DNA from 4 places in the Bradyrhizobium sp. USDA 4449 genome. Region 1 is predicted to be linked to each of the others. Evidence: predicted binding sites of a transcription regulator. Region 1 holds the regulator's gene; each other region holds the start of a gene.
The links. Region 1 encodes LexA, which represses DNA repair genes until DNA is damaged. Its sites were predicted from a motif close to TGTTCNNNNTGTGTTCNG; they were not measured.
Positions count from the first base shown of each region.

Region 1 (3,581 bases):
GGACGACACATCCGCCCGGCCGGCATCGACTTCCGCGAGGGCGACGTGCTCCTGCGCAGCGGCACGCGGCTCACGGAGCGCGACCTCGCACTCGCCGCCGGGATGAACCATCCGCAACTCGCGGTCCGCCGCCGGCCGACGGTCGCAATCCTCGCCACCGGCGATGAGCTGGTGATGCCGGGCTCGACGCCCGGCCACGGCCAGATCGTCTATTCCAATGGCTATGCCCTTCATGCTCTGGCTCGCAGCGAAGGTGCCGACACGATCGATCTCGGGGTCGCGGCCGATACGCTTGCCGCCACCACATCGGGCATCCGCCGCGCGCGCGAGAGCGGCGCCGACATCCTGATCACGACCGGCGGTGCCTCGGTGGGCGACCACGATCTGGTGCAACAGGCACTGAGGGACGAAGGTATCTCGATGGCGTTCTGGAAGATCGCGATGCGACCGGGCAAGCCCATGATGAACGGGCAACTGGGATCGATGCGCGTGATCGGCCTGCCCGGCAATCCCGTATCATCCTACGTTTGCGCTTTCCTGTTTCTGGTCCCGCTGATTCGCGCGCTGTCGGGGCGTTCGGCGGTTCATCATCGCCGCGAGCGCGCCGTGCTCGGCCGCGATGTCGGCGCCAACGATCAGCGCGAAGATTATCTGCGCGCGCGGCTGGCAGAGCGTGACGACGGCACGCTGGTCGCCGTTCCCGTCGATCATCAGGACTCCTCGTTGCTTTCGAATCTGGCTGCGGCACAGGCACTTCTCGTGCGCGCACCGTTCGCGCCGAAGGCCGAAGCAGGCACCGCTTGCGAGGTGCTGCGGCTGCCCGTCTGACCGCTTCGTTCGCGTGCGTTCCGCGAACTTGGTCGCGTTCACGGTAAATTAAGCAGTTGCGGAACATGTATCGAACATATAGTGTCCGTTCATGATTTGTTTCGAGCATGTAGCGGCTTATGGCTGAATTCAGCGTCTCGGAATTGAATGACATCACCAGGGGGATTTTGGTCGAGATGTTAACGCGCAAACAATACGAGCTCCTGCGGTTCATCAGCGAGCGGCTGAAGGAAAGCGGCGTGCCGCCCTCCTTCGACGAGATGAAGGACGCGCTCGATCTGCGCTCGAAATCGGGCATCCACCGCCTGATCACTGCGCTCGAGGAGCGCGGCTTCATCCGCCGTCTGCCCAACCGCGCCCGCGCGATCGAGGTGATCAAGCTGCCCGAGCTCCAGGCCGCCGCCGGCAGTCGCCGCGGCTTCACCCCGAGCGTCATCGAGGGCAACCTCGGCAAGGTGCGCATGACGTCGAGCCCGCCGGCGGATGAGGGCGAGCGTCCCGTCGCGGTGCCCGTCATGGGCCGGATCGCGGCCGGTACGCCGATCGAAGCCTTGCAGACCCGCAGCCACACTATCAGCGTTCCGCCCGACATGCTCGGCGCGGGCGAGCACTATGCGCTCGAAGTGCGCGGCGATTCCATGGTGGACGCCGGCATCCTCGACGGCGACATGGCCCTCATCCAGCGCAACGAGAGCTGCGACACTGGCGACATCGTCGTCGCCCTGATCGACGACGAGGAAGCCACCTTGAAGCGCTTCCGTCGCCGCGGCGCCTCGATCGCGCTCGAGCCAGCGAATGCCGCCTATGAGGTCCGCATCCTGCCCCCCAACCGGGTCAAGATCCAGGGCAAGCTGATCGGTCTCTATCGCAAGTACTGAGCGCCACGTTCTCGCGCGATCGGTGACTGCGATCAACGATTGGAGCGGACGATTGTCCGCTCCGGCTGGATAGACTTTCTGGTTCTGCACAGATTATCCCGCCACCTCTCCAGCCCTACATCCCCGGCATGCCGCAACGAAGCACACTCGCTTCGATGGGCCTCCAGGGAGACTGAGGAGAGAATGATGGGCAAGATCATCCTGAGCACCGTCACGATGACGCTGATCACAGCGTCCGGATCGCACGCCTTTGCTGCGCATGCGCAGCATCGCCTCGGCAAGGTGCCGCAGGCGACGAGCGCGCAGATCCGCGATGCCCGCAACGCCATCGAGCAACAGGCGCAGCCCGGCTGGCAATATTCCGGCTGGTCCGCGCCGGCCGGACGCTGAGCGCGAAGCCTCCCAAATGCACGGAGGCAAGCTTTGTTCCCAGCCGTTCGGGAAAGATAATGTGATTGCGGCTCGCGGATCGGAGCCGCAGATTTGCCTACAACCAAGCAGAGTCTTGCAGGCTTCAACTCTGATAGAGGCCGGCGCCTCCAGGACAGAGGCGCGGGTTGCTATCCCCGATGAGGAGCACCCGATGTGTGACTATAGCTTGCATGCCGTCGCGACGCGTCCCGCAGAAGTCGGCGAGACGATCGTCACGACAACGTTCCGCGGCACCTCGACGCGCGGCTTCGCCTCTGAAGCCGACATGTCGGTCGCGGTCTGCCTGCTTCCGGGAACGGAGCTCGCCTTCGCCGACAACGTCCGCTACGACAACAGGTGGATCTGGACCCGCACCATCAATTCCCGCGTAGGCAAGTTCGGCAAGGTTGATCCGCACATTCCCGATCGCCATCACGACGCGATCGAATTCCCCGATGGCAAATACGTGCTGGTGACGCAGCTCGTCGAAGGCCAGCGCGCAACCGTGCTGCAACTGCCCGTGACCCAGCCGCTCGGCGAGCGCGAGCACAAGCCGCAAGTGGCCGCCGACAGTCGCACGACGCCGCCACGCCTGCCGATCGGCTGAAGCGTCGATTCTAGTCCTCGGCCTGAAGGTCGGCCTCCGACGGCGTTGCGTCTTTGGTCCGCGGAGCTGCCGACCGTGGCTTGAGGGTTTGGCCGAAATCTGCATCGCCGGGCGCCACCGGCGACCAGGAGCGGTTTGCGCCCCTCGCTCTCACCGGCTGAACCGCAAAACCGTCACCGCGCTGTGTCAGCGCAAGCGCGCCCTGGCTCGCCAGACGCGGCCGATCGATCACCATTGCAGCGCAATCGGGCGGCGCAGGCCTCGCCGTCACCACCAGCGCTGCGCGGCTGCAATCGTCGGCCAGCGCGTCGATGCGCAGCGCCAGCGCAATCATGCGGCCGTCGGCAAGCGGCGTCACGCAGCCGGCATCGTCGCACGACACGCCGTCGCCGAGCGAAGCGCTGGCGGCATCGCGCGGGTCGGCGTCCGCCGCGAGCCACTCCTTGAGAAGGAAATTGTCCTTCTTCGTCCTGATCAGATGCAGCTGCCCATCCTTGCCGCGCACCGCGACGTTCTGGCCGTCGGCGGCAATGAGAATGTCGGGTTGCCGCACCGACAAGGCCCAGATCGTTGCGACCGCAAGCACGATCGCACCCGACCAGCGCAGCGGCGTGCGCAACAGCCCCATCAGGACAAGCCCCAGGCTCGCCGTCACCAGCGGCGCGGTGCCGAAGGCGCCGACATGGCCGATAGCCCCTGGCAATGCCGCCACCCAGCGGGTGACCACAATCATCCAGTCGATGCCGATCCCCATCAGCCACCAGAACACGCCGTCCAGCCCGAACGGAGCCGCGAGCAGTCCCAACAGCCCGGCCGGCATCACCAGCGCCGAGACGACGGGCATCGCACCGAGATTG
Region 1 is NZ_JBSRYD010000001.1:6,081,208-6,084,788, forward strand. Features, by position in the region: gene ACVIIW_RS28435 (molybdopterin molybdotransferase MoeA) at 1-828, shown strand, start outside; gene lexA (transcriptional repressor LexA) at 1,005-1,706, shown strand; gene ACVIIW_RS28445 (hypothetical protein) at 1,893-2,096, shown strand; gene ACVIIW_RS28450 (hypothetical protein) at 2,290-2,724, shown strand; gene ACVIIW_RS28455 (ComEC/Rec2 family competence protein) at 2,735-3,581, opposite strand, start outside.

Region 2 (3,581 bases), 110 kb from region 1:
CGGTTATCCCCACATATAGCACCGATCGGGCCTTCGTTCCAGATTTGTTCCCATCGAAATGGCGGCGAGCCAAGCGTCCAAACCCTGCGCGGCAGTATGACCACATCTTGGGGGGAATCGGACCGTCACATTGAATACACCCGCTGGCGTTGCATTCCAGACCGACCGGATCAGCCACAATGTCGACATCGGTCTCGTCCGCCTCACTTACCGCTTCGGCAGCCCGGCAATCGCTAAATACGGTCATCAAGTACTGATCCCCAAAGCACTGATCCCTCTGAATCCATTCGAGAATCGAAGGCCGGCCTCGCGCCGGCCTTTTGCTGTTTCTTCCAGCAAACGCCACGTTTTGCGCCTGTTGTGGCTTTTGAGAGACACAACTTGCGGCTTCAGTGGTGTAAGCAAGACGTCAGTTGGACGACGTCCGCTGCCCTTCCGACGCACGGAAGGCAACAACAGAAACTGGGACTGGGATAAGTTGAAAATGAAAAAGGTTTTGTTGGCTTCGGCCGCTCTGTTCGCCCTCACTGGCGCCGCTTCGGCTGCCGATCTGGCGGCTCGCCCCTACACCAAGGCTCCGGTAGCTATCGCTTCGATCTACAACTGGAGCGGCTTCTACATTGGCGCCAACGCTGGTGGCGGCTCCAGCCACAATTGCTGGGACACGACCAGCGTCGGTGGCGCTACTGTCCCCACGACGAGCGAAGGTTGCCATGATGCGACCGGCGCTCTCGCCGGTGGTCAGATCGGTTATCGCTGGCAGTCCGCCGCCTGGGTGTTCGGCGTCGAAGCGCAGGGTGATTGGGCCGATCTGAAGGGTTCGAACACCAGCTCGCCCGCCGCGTTCTTCCCGCTGGTGAACAATACCAAGATCGACGCCATCGGCCTCTTCACCGGCCAGGTGGGTTACGCCTGGAACAACGTCCTCTGGTATGTGAAGGGCGGTGCGGCCGTCACCCACAACAAGTTCAGCGGCACTCTGGCCGGTGTCACGGTCGGCGACGCGAGCGACACCCGTTGGGGCGGCACCATCGGCACCGGCATCGAGTTCGGCTTCGCGCCGAACTGGTCGGTTGGTTTTGAGTACAACCACCTGTTCATGGGCAAGCACAACGACAGCTTCACGGTGGTCGGCCTGCCCTTCCGCGCCGACAACATCAAGCAGGATGTGGACATGGGCACCGTTCGCCTGAACTACACCTTCGGTGGCCCGGTGGTCGCGAAGTACTGATCCTCGCAACCGACGTCACAACGTCACGAAAGGCCGGCCTCGTGCCGGCCTTTTTGCTGTTCCATTCGGTGCAATTGCCATCAGCTGCTGCCAAGTCCCGCCAGCGCCACAACAATCCGTTGACGATTCGCAAGTCCCTCTGGAAATCCCTCCCCGTTCTTCCTACGTTCGCTCACATACCCATTGGCGCCGATCCCGGTTCCGGGCGAAGCGCGCCGGAACGTTGGCGCGGTCGCTCGCTCATGGGATTCTTCGAGGGCAACGGGATGGATGAAGTGATCAAGGCGAAGCGCCAACAGCAGAACGCGGGCTCCAGCCTGCGCGCGATTACGATCCGTGGCGCGCGCGAGCACAACCTCAAGAACATCGACGTCGAGATTCCCCGCGACAAGCTCGTGGTTTTCACCGGCCTCTCCGGCTCCGGCAAATCCTCGCTCGCCTTCGACACCATCTATGCGGAAGGCCAGCGCCGCTACGTCGAATCACTGTCGGCCTATGCCCGCCAGTTCCTGGAGATGATGCAGAAGCCCGACGTCGACCAGATCGACGGCCTGTCCCCGGCCATCTCGATCGAGCAGAAGACGACGTCGAAGAATCCGCGCTCGACCGTGGGCACGGTCACCGAGATCTACGACTATATGCGCCTGCTCTGGGCGCGCGTCGGCGTGCCCTATTCGCCGGCCACGGGACTTCCGATCGAAAGCCAGACCGTCTCGCAGATGGTCGACCGCGTCCTGGCGCTGCCGGAAGGCACCCGCCTCTATCTGCTGGCGCCCGTCGTGCGCGGCCGTAAGGGCGAGTACCGCAAGGAACTCGCCGAATGGCTCAAGAAGGGCTTTCAGCGCGTCAAGATCGACGGCACTTTCTACGAGCTGGCGGAAGCGCCCACGCTCGACAAGAAATTCCCGCATGACATCGACGTCGTGGTCGACCGCATCGTGGTGCGCGCCGATATCGGCCAGCGCCTTGCCGAAAGCTTTGAGACCGCGCTGAAGCTCGCCGAGGGCCTCGCCGTCGTCGAGTTCGCCGACGCGCCGGCGGCAGCACCGGCGGAAGAGAAAAAGAAGACGGCAAAGATCCACGACAAGAGCGGACCCGAGCGCATCCTGTTCTCGGAAAAATTCGCCTGCCCTGTCTCGGGCTTCACGATCCCCGAGATCGAGCCCAGACTCTTTTCCTTCAATAATCCCTATGGTGCCTGCCCGGCCTGCGGCGGCCTCGGCGTCGAGCAACATGTCGACGAGGACCTCGTCATTCCCGACAAGGAGATCGCCATCGGCAAGGGCGCGATCGCGCCTTGGGCCAAGTCATCGTCACCCTATTACGTGCAGACGCTGACGGCACTCGGCAAGCACTACAAGTTCACGCTCACCACCAAGTGGAAGGATCTGCCCAAGAAGACGCAGAACGCGATCCTCCATGGCTCCGGCGACGACGAGATCAAGTTCTCCTATGAGGACGGGGTGCGCTCCTACGACACCAAGAAGCCGTTCGAGGGCGTCATCACCAACATCAACCGCCGCTACCGCGAAACCGAGAGCGAGTGGGCGCGGGAAGAACTCGCAAAGTATTTCCACGACGTGCCCTGCGGCGCCTGCAATGGTTTCCGGCTGAAGCCCGAGGCGCTCTGCGTCAAGATCGGCGGCAAGCACATCGGCGAGATCTCGGAGCTGTCGGTGAAAGGCGCCGGCGCATGGTTCGAGACCGTGCCTGATACGCTGAACGCGCAGCAGAACGAGATCGCCGGGCGCATCCTCAAGGAGATCCGCGAGCGCCTCACCTTCCTGCTCGACGTCGGCCTCAACTATCTCACCCTCTCCCGTTCCTCCGGCACGCTGTCCGGCGGCGAGAGCCAGCGCATCCGCCTGGCCTCGCAGATCGGCTCGGGGTTGACGGGCGTACTTTACGTGCTGGACGAGCCGTCGATCGGCCTGCACCAGCGCGACAATGCGCGCCTGCTCGACACCCTGAAGCGGCTGCGCGACCTCGGCAACACCGTGATCGTGGTCGAGCATGACGAGGACGCGATTCTGCTCGCCGACCACGTGCTCGACATCGGCCCGGGCGCCGGCATGCACGGCGGCAACATCATCGCCGAAGGCACGCCCGCGGAGATCATGCGCAACCCGAAATCGCTCACCGGCAAATATCTCACCGGCGAGCTCGAGGTCGAGGTGCCGGAGCGGCGGCCACCGAACCATCGCCGCACCATCAAGGTGGTGAACGCGCGCGGCAATAACCTCAAGAATGTCACGGCCGAAATTCCGCTCGGCCTGTTCACCGCCGTCACCGGCGTCTCCGGCGGCGGCAAGTCGACGCTGCTGATCGACACGCTCTACAAGGCCATCGC
Region 2 is NZ_JBSRYD010000001.1:5,972,596-5,976,176, forward strand. Features, by position in the region: gene ACVIIW_RS27890 (outer membrane protein) at 485-1,231, shown strand; gene uvrA (excinuclease ABC subunit UvrA) at 1,498-3,581, shown strand, end outside.
Region 2: a site for LexA is predicted at 1,386-1,403, ahead of uvrA (excinuclease ABC subunit UvrA). Genes of this name have one in related genera too.

Region 3 (3,581 bases), 2.7 Mb from region 1:
GACCTTGACGTTGCCTTGCGGAGTCGGCTCCCATTCTATGCACGTAAGCAATCTACTCGAATAGCTTTCCAACACGTCCTTGTATTCGCCGATCTTGTCGAGAATGGCTGCCGAAACCGGAAAATGGATGCCGGCAGGATTGAAGCCGCGCCGTCCCAGAACATGGTGCATCAGGTATCGGTGAATGCGGCCATTGCCATCCTCGAATGGGTGAACGTAGACAAATCCGAAAGCCAGCACGGCGGCGGCGATGACAGGATCAAGCTCATTTTCCGCCGCCTGATCGAAGGCGATCAATCCGCGCACGAGGGGGGCAATATCTTCGTGGCGTGCGCTGATATGATCCGGAATGGGTCTTTGCGTCTCGCGGTCATGCTCGCCGACAAAGCCACCTTCGTTGCGGAAGCCGAGCTTTACGAAGCGCTCATCACCGATGACGATCCGCTGCAGGCGCAGAAACTCCGCCTCGTCGAGCGGCGCCCGTCCTGCTTCGCCGATGACCTTGCCCCACCGCTGGATGCGATCCTGTGGCGGTCTTTCTCCTTCGATGACGTAACTCGACTTCGAGTCCTTGAGGAGAAGGAAGGCGGCGGTTCGCGCGAGCAGATCCTTCGGGACCTGGCTCACCACGACGCGGGCGCGCTCCTTGAGGTCCTGTGCAACAAATTCCGTCAGCACTTGGGTCTTGAAAACGAGCGGGCAGAAGTCCGATGTGCCTGGCAGATTATTACGGACGCGATGCCGTACCGAATTCTGCCCAGAACTCGCATACTGGAGTTCGGTATCGACGGCGTCGACATAGGAGACCTTGTCTGCTGTGGGCAGATTAAGCTCACGCCCCAACAACCATTCATAGAGAAACCAGATGCGGCGCGTGTAGAGTCCGGTCGGCTTCTGCTTCACAAGGTCTGCAATCTCGTCCTCCTTCACGGTGAGGAAGAGTCGCTTCAGGATGGCAAGGTCTAGTCCTTCGTTCTTGAGTGCGAAGGTGAGATGTCCCTCGAGGCTGACGTCCGGCGCATGACGTGGCGTGTAGATGCGCCATCCACTTTGCTCGAGGATGCGGTGCTTTGTGCCGGTGGCGGAAAGCAAGCGTGGTATCGGGACGGACAGCCGGTAGGCGTCAATTAGTGCTGCGTAGCCGGCGGGGGTCGCGGACTCTGGCAGCCTTCGATCATGAAAAACGCTCACAGGGCCTGAAAATTGTAGCGGCATTGGCTCAATCCATGAAAAACGTTCTCGGCCGTGAATTTCGTTTGCCATCTCGCCTTCCGGCCGAAATTAGATCTCACACCATGAAAAAGCTTCCCGCAAGCTAAATTTTACGAAAAATATTCACGTCACCCGAATTGCGGCATCGGACTTGGGCGAGTGAAGACCCTCAACAAATCGAAGAGCCGCCGCGTTCGACCGCGCAATACGCTAATTGCATCGTTGTCACAATTAAAAGTAGAATTTCTGACAAAAGTGCAGGATTCTTAACGGGATGCGACATAATTGGAAGAGAATCGCAGATTGCCAACGTTCTCCATTTGTTCTAGGGTGATTTATGGCCTCCCTTACTGAGCAGGAGTTCGAAAGCCTGCGCATTGACCAGAGCGTATTTCATATCGTCGGCCCCGGAGAGGAACACTTGCAGCTGCTCACGGCTTTCGATGCCGGCCAACACGCGCCCTTTTTCCTGGGCCGTGCCGGATCGGTCAACAGTGGAAATCGATACGAATTCATGGCGGACTCACCGGTGCGGGCGCAACTCGCACGGATCGGCCGGGATAAAGCAACTTTCCAGGAGGAAAGCGAGAAGCTCGCAACGGCGTTCAATGAAGCTCACGACAGCACGGCTGTCGGCGCCTTCCTGATCTTCTCGCTATCCTGCTCGAGCGGCCGGCTGTTTGCCCTTTTGAAATTCGAGGACGAGAAGGTTCTTACCTACGACTACGATATCAGCCGCGGACGTTCGGGAAAGCCCCGGCCGACCTTCGGCGAAATCGAGCGGACCTTTGTTCAAAATCGCAACGCTTTGCAGAAAGCCGCGCTCATCAAGCTGCGCAAAGACGGCGACGAAATCTGCGTTGTCGATCGTCAGAATCCGCAGCGGCCTGCGGCTTATTTTGAGCGATTCTTGCTGGTGCGGCGCCAGCGAACGGAGGAGGAACTGACCAAGGCAATCGTCGATGTCACGCGCAACATTGCCTACAAGCACAAAGACATCCTTCCGCAGGGCACCATGAAAAATCTGGCGCAACGCCTATTCGATGCCAGCCAGTCAGGTGGTTCAGTCGACGGCGAAAGCGCTCAAAATTGGCTGAAAAGCATTTTCGGACCGCTGCCCGACGACAGCCCGGTCGTGACCGACTTCAAGGCAAGGCTGAAACGTGAAGGAATGGCAGGAGAATCGTTCGTCCTCCAAAAGAACGCGATTCAGGCGCCCAGAAACCGCCGCGTCGAGACGGCAAGCGGGGTCAAACTTACCTTCCCCGTCGGTTTGACGCCGTCCGTAATTTCGGTGAATCCCGACAGGGGCGAGATCATCATCAAGGACAAGATCACACTCGATGACTTCGAGCTCAACACATCTGCTCGAACGCGTTCGTGAGCTAGTCGCGAACGGCACCTCGGCGGACGAACGTGTTGACGCCCTTGTGTTGCGAGGGCGGCTGCCGTCCGCCGGTGCGCAGGTGGCCTGGCTCGCCTTCGCCGACGAAGTCCCATCGCCGTTCTCATCATTGCAAGTTTATAATCCGGCCTTGGGTGGCGATCTCGTCACGGCGGATGTCTTCGATGCGACACGCGAGGTCGTGATCACGCTTGGAAAGCCAGCCGCCCCAGCTTGCGCCTTCTTTATTTTCCAATCGAGTATTCCACATTATTTGACGCAACGGTCTGTCCTGCCCCGTCTCGCGATCGTCGATTTCAATTCCACACAGGCATTTCGCGCGCGAGGACTGGAAGTCGCTTCATGGGATTTGGCGCAGCCGGTTCCGCCTCCGGAATCCCTGCTTGGTCGCATCGACCCCACTCGCTATGTACGCGACTTTGTTCCGGATCGTGAGGTCGTCACCGATCTCAATCCCTGGATGCTGGTGGCCGCACCGGCAGCTTCATCGCCAGGGTATCAATCATGGGAAACGGTGGCTGCGCGCAGATTGTTAGGCGGGGACGGATGTCGAGGCACGCCACCTGCTCTTTTCCGGCGAGTTGGCTCGGGCGAGCCGTCCTCAGCAGGATCTTGTCACGACATTGGACCAAGCGCTCGAGGCGGCTAAGGCAGCCTATGAAGCTCACGTCCAATCGTCGAGCCGCGAGACTCTGAAGGCGCTGGCCGATCTCCGCAAAACGGTTGTTGATGAAACACAAAAGGTCGCACAACGAGCGCAGGATCTTGCGGCGACACTCTGGCGCGACTTGGCCGTCTCGGCGGCGCCTTTCATATTGAAGATCGTGGGTGACGCGGCCAAGACGCCTGGTCCTCTCATCTCTTCCCTGTTCTATTTTGCTGCCGCAATATTCGTCGGTTTGTCATTCGCGTTACAGTGGCGGATCAATGGGGCGTTTTTCGAATGCCAGGCTTCTTCCCGGCG
Region 3 is NZ_JBSRYD010000001.1:3,359,829-3,363,409, reverse strand. Features, by position in the region: gene ACVIIW_RS15860 (Fic family protein) at 1-1,215, opposite strand, end outside; gene ACVIIW_RS15855 (nucleoid-associated protein) at 1,550-2,596, shown strand; gene ACVIIW_RS15850 (hypothetical protein) at 2,556-3,266, shown strand; gene ACVIIW_RS15845 (hypothetical protein) at 3,241-3,581, shown strand, end outside.
Region 3: a site for LexA is predicted at 1,523-1,540, ahead of ACVIIW_RS15855 (nucleoid-associated protein). Genes of this name have one in related genera too.

Region 4 (3,581 bases), 1.9 Mb from region 1:
TTGGCTGCCTGCGTCAATTCAACTCAGGGAGTTCCTTCACATGAAGACGATCAAGCTCGCTCTTGCCGTGATGCTGGCAACCGGCCTCGCCGCCGCGCCGTTCGCCGCGCAGGCCAAGTCGCACAAGAAGCACCATTCCTCCATGTCGCAGACCACGACGGGAGCGAACATGAAGAAGAACGTTGCTCCCGACGCGTCGGGCCAGGGTGGCGCCGGCCCCGGCAGCGACCAGGGCGGCAGCATGACCAAGCCCCAGAACGGTACGAGCAAGTAAGCGCCGCAATAGGAGCCCCGCGGTGACGCGGGGCTTTCCGGCCGGACGTCCCTTAACGCCACATCGTCGGCGTGCGGGTCAGTGCGCGGCGGCCGACCTGTTTCAAATCCTCGAGCGAGCAATCATCCTCGCGCGCGGCTGCACGCAAGCTCGCGGCGACGCGCTCGCGCAACGTCGTATCCCCCGGGGGAATGTCCGCGCAGACTTCATCGAGCACCGCCTGCAGCGCGGCGGTCATGTCGGCATGCGGCATGGACGAGCTCCAGCATGTCGCGTTGCGCGACTGCTTTAGCTGCGTCGGATGTCAGTGATGTTAAGGCAGCCGCCGGCGGAGGCTGTCTTCACGAGGTGGTCAAGCCGGGCCCGCTTGCGCATGATCAGGATCTGGGCCGCAGCATCGTCGAGGCCCTCGCGCTGCAACTGCCGGATCGCGGAGCCCAATTCGAGGATCTCGGCGCGCAGTTTCAGAATCCGGTAGGTGTCCGAGTCTTCCTCCACCACAAGCCTCCATCCAGCACATGCATCGTCTGCTTCAGCGCGGCGCAGCCACGCTTGCCGCCTTGCTCTCGCTCTTCGGCGGACGAAGGCGCACCCGGTCACGGCTGTCGGGCAACACCTCGCCGCCGCCTGCGGCTTTCCATTCGGTGATCAGCAGAGTGATTTTCCGGCGCAGATCCATCTGCGCCTGAACCCGTCCGGTGCAGTCTCGATCGCGATTGACGAGATCGCGCACGGTCGCCTCGATATCGGCCATCTCAAGCCTCAAGGCCCTGATTTTGCGTCGAATTTCATTAATCCGGTTGTCCATGGCTTGTTAGAACAAAATAAGAACATATAGTCAAGCCACGAATTCGAGATGGAGAGCGGACATGCAGGTTCACGGTAAATATGAGGCCAAGGCTTTTCTCATGGATCAGATGACCCGGGCCCAGGGGCTGCGGCTGAAACGGCTCAGCGAAGAGGCCTATCAGCCAGCCCAGTACGATCGCGCTCTGTCCTTTGCCGAAGCCGCGCGCCGCATCCAGGTGCTGGAGGCGGAAATCGAACTCGCGAACTCCTTCTGAAGCGCGACCCGCGCCGTTGGAACGTTGCGTCAGCAATACGGTTCTTTCCTTGGGCCAAGGGAGAGAGTTGATGGCACGCAAGGCAAAGAAGCGCCGCTACTCACGCAGTGCCGGCAGCGACGTCGAGCGCGAAATGCGCCGTTACAAGAAGGGGACCGCCAAGAGCGGACCGGGCGGTCGCGGCGGACGCGTGAAGAGCCGCAAGCAGGCGATCGCAATCGGTTTGTCCGAAGCGCGCGCGAAGGGCAAGAAGGTCCCGAAGAAGGCGTCGAAGCGGAAGACGTCCAAGAAGAAGACGTCCAAGAAGGCGACCAAGAGAAAGACGACCAGGAAGAGCTCGAAGCGCAAATCCAGCAAGCGATGACGCGGCGTCAGATCATGCTGCCAGGCATGAAGCAGCGGATCGAAACACCGAACACAGTCTTGACCGGCCACACCATGGTGCGACCGGCGCGGTTCGGCTCGGTGATCACGGCTTCATCGGGGACCTCCACCCACTCCCCGTCGAGACGGACTCGATAGTGCCCATTGTGGGACTCCCAATCGGGGTCGGCCACAGCGACGCCGTCGGCATCGGAGCAGCACGGACCAAGATGGCTGCGCAGGCTGTCGAACCAGGGCTTGAGCGGCGAGTCGGTGAAGCGGCCGTCATCGCGACCCGAGGCGCTTCCGGTCCACAGCACAAGCGGCGCTACGATCAGCGCAAGCTTCAGCGAGAGCTTCAATCGATCCATGTCGGCACCGATCAAATGCGAACCGCCGGTCGGTTCCACAAAACAGCCGGCCGTGACGTTTCACTCTTGCAATTCACCTCGGCGGCTTCATTGCAGCCGAAGCACAACACACTATTCCGAAGTCTGACTTGCGAACGCGGCTTTTTCGGGCGAACCGGTCACCATTGCTGCCGTTAACGAGAATGTTATCGGTGCCCTGTGGGTATCTCGCGCGCGCACGAAAAAGGCGGCCCACAGGCCGCCTTTTGACTTTGCCATCGAGAGCGCGAGGCTATGCGAGCGGCACCGCGACGAAGCGGGTCGCCTCCGCGTTCTTCACCTGCAACAGCACGCTGTGCTTGCCCGACGATTTGGCCTGGGCCAGTTCGGAGCGAACGTCGCCGACATTGGCGACCGCCTTGCCGCCGACATTGAGAATGACGTCGCCGGTCTGGATGCCATGCTGTGCCGCCGGGCCCTGCGGGTCGACTTCGGTGACCACGACGCCCTTCTGGCCTGCACCCTGAACCTCGCCGGCCGGCGCCAGGCTGAGGCCGAGGCGCGGCGTGCCGGGGGCCTGCTGCGTTTTGCCCGCGTCGGCTTTGGCCTGTTGTTCATTCGGCAGCTCGCCGAGCGCAAGTGTCACGGTCTTGCTGTCGCCGTTGTGGAGGACGTCGAGCTTCACCGATGTGCCCGGCGCCAACCCGGCGATGGTGCGGGCGAGATCGCGCGAGTCCTTGATCGCCGTGCCGTTGACGGCGGTGATGACGTCGCCCGCCTCGATGCCGGCCTTCGCCGCCGGGCTGCCATCCTGCGGGTTGTCGACGATCGCACCGCGCGCCGCCTTGAGGCCGAGGCTGTCGGCGATCTCCGCGGTCACCGGCTGCACCTGCACGCCGAGCCAGCCGCGGGTCACCGCACCCTTGTCCTTCAGCTGGGCGACGACGAGCTTTGCAGTCGCGGACGGAATATCGAAACCGATGCCGACCGAGCCGCCCGACGGCGAATAGATCGCAGTGTTCACGCCGATCACATTGCCGTTCATGTCGAAGGCCGGACCGCCGGAATTGCCCTTGTTGATCGGCGCATCGATCTGGATGAAGTCGTCGTAAGGACCGTTGCCGATATCGCGGCCACTGGCCGAGACGATGCCGGCCGTCACGGTGCCGCCGAGGCCGAAGGGATTGCCGACAGCGACCACCCAGTCGCCGATCCGCGGCTTCTGATCGGAGAATTTCACGAACGGGAAGTTCGTCTTGCCCTCCACCTTGATCAACGCGAGATCGGTCTTCGGGTCGGTGCCGACCACCTTCGCGGTGTAAATCGTGCCGTCGTCCGTCGTCACCTGCACCGACTCGGCGTGGTCGACGACATGGTTATTGGTCACGGCATAGCCGTCTGCGGAGATGAAGAACCCGGAGCCCTCGCCCGTGATCACCTGGTGATGCTGGCGCGGCATGCCATTCATCCCGCCCGGGAAGCGGAAGCCGAACTGCTCGAACGGAGAATCCTCGTCCTGATCCATCCGGT
Region 4 is NZ_JBSRYD010000001.1:4,224,372-4,227,952, reverse strand. Features, by position in the region: gene ACVIIW_RS19705 (hypothetical protein) at 41-274, shown strand; gene ACVIIW_RS19700 (hypothetical protein) at 327-527, opposite strand; gene ACVIIW_RS19695 (hypothetical protein) at 563-772, opposite strand; gene ACVIIW_RS19690 (hypothetical protein) at 807-1,028, opposite strand; gene ACVIIW_RS19685 (DUF3072 domain-containing protein) at 1,144-1,338, shown strand; gene ACVIIW_RS19680 (DUF6496 domain-containing protein) at 1,409-1,702, shown strand; gene ACVIIW_RS19675 (hypothetical protein) at 1,710-2,072, opposite strand; gene ACVIIW_RS19670 (Do family serine endopeptidase) at 2,344-3,581, opposite strand, start outside.
Region 4: a site for LexA is predicted at 1,090-1,107, ahead of ACVIIW_RS19685 (DUF3072 domain-containing protein). Genes of this name have one in related genera too.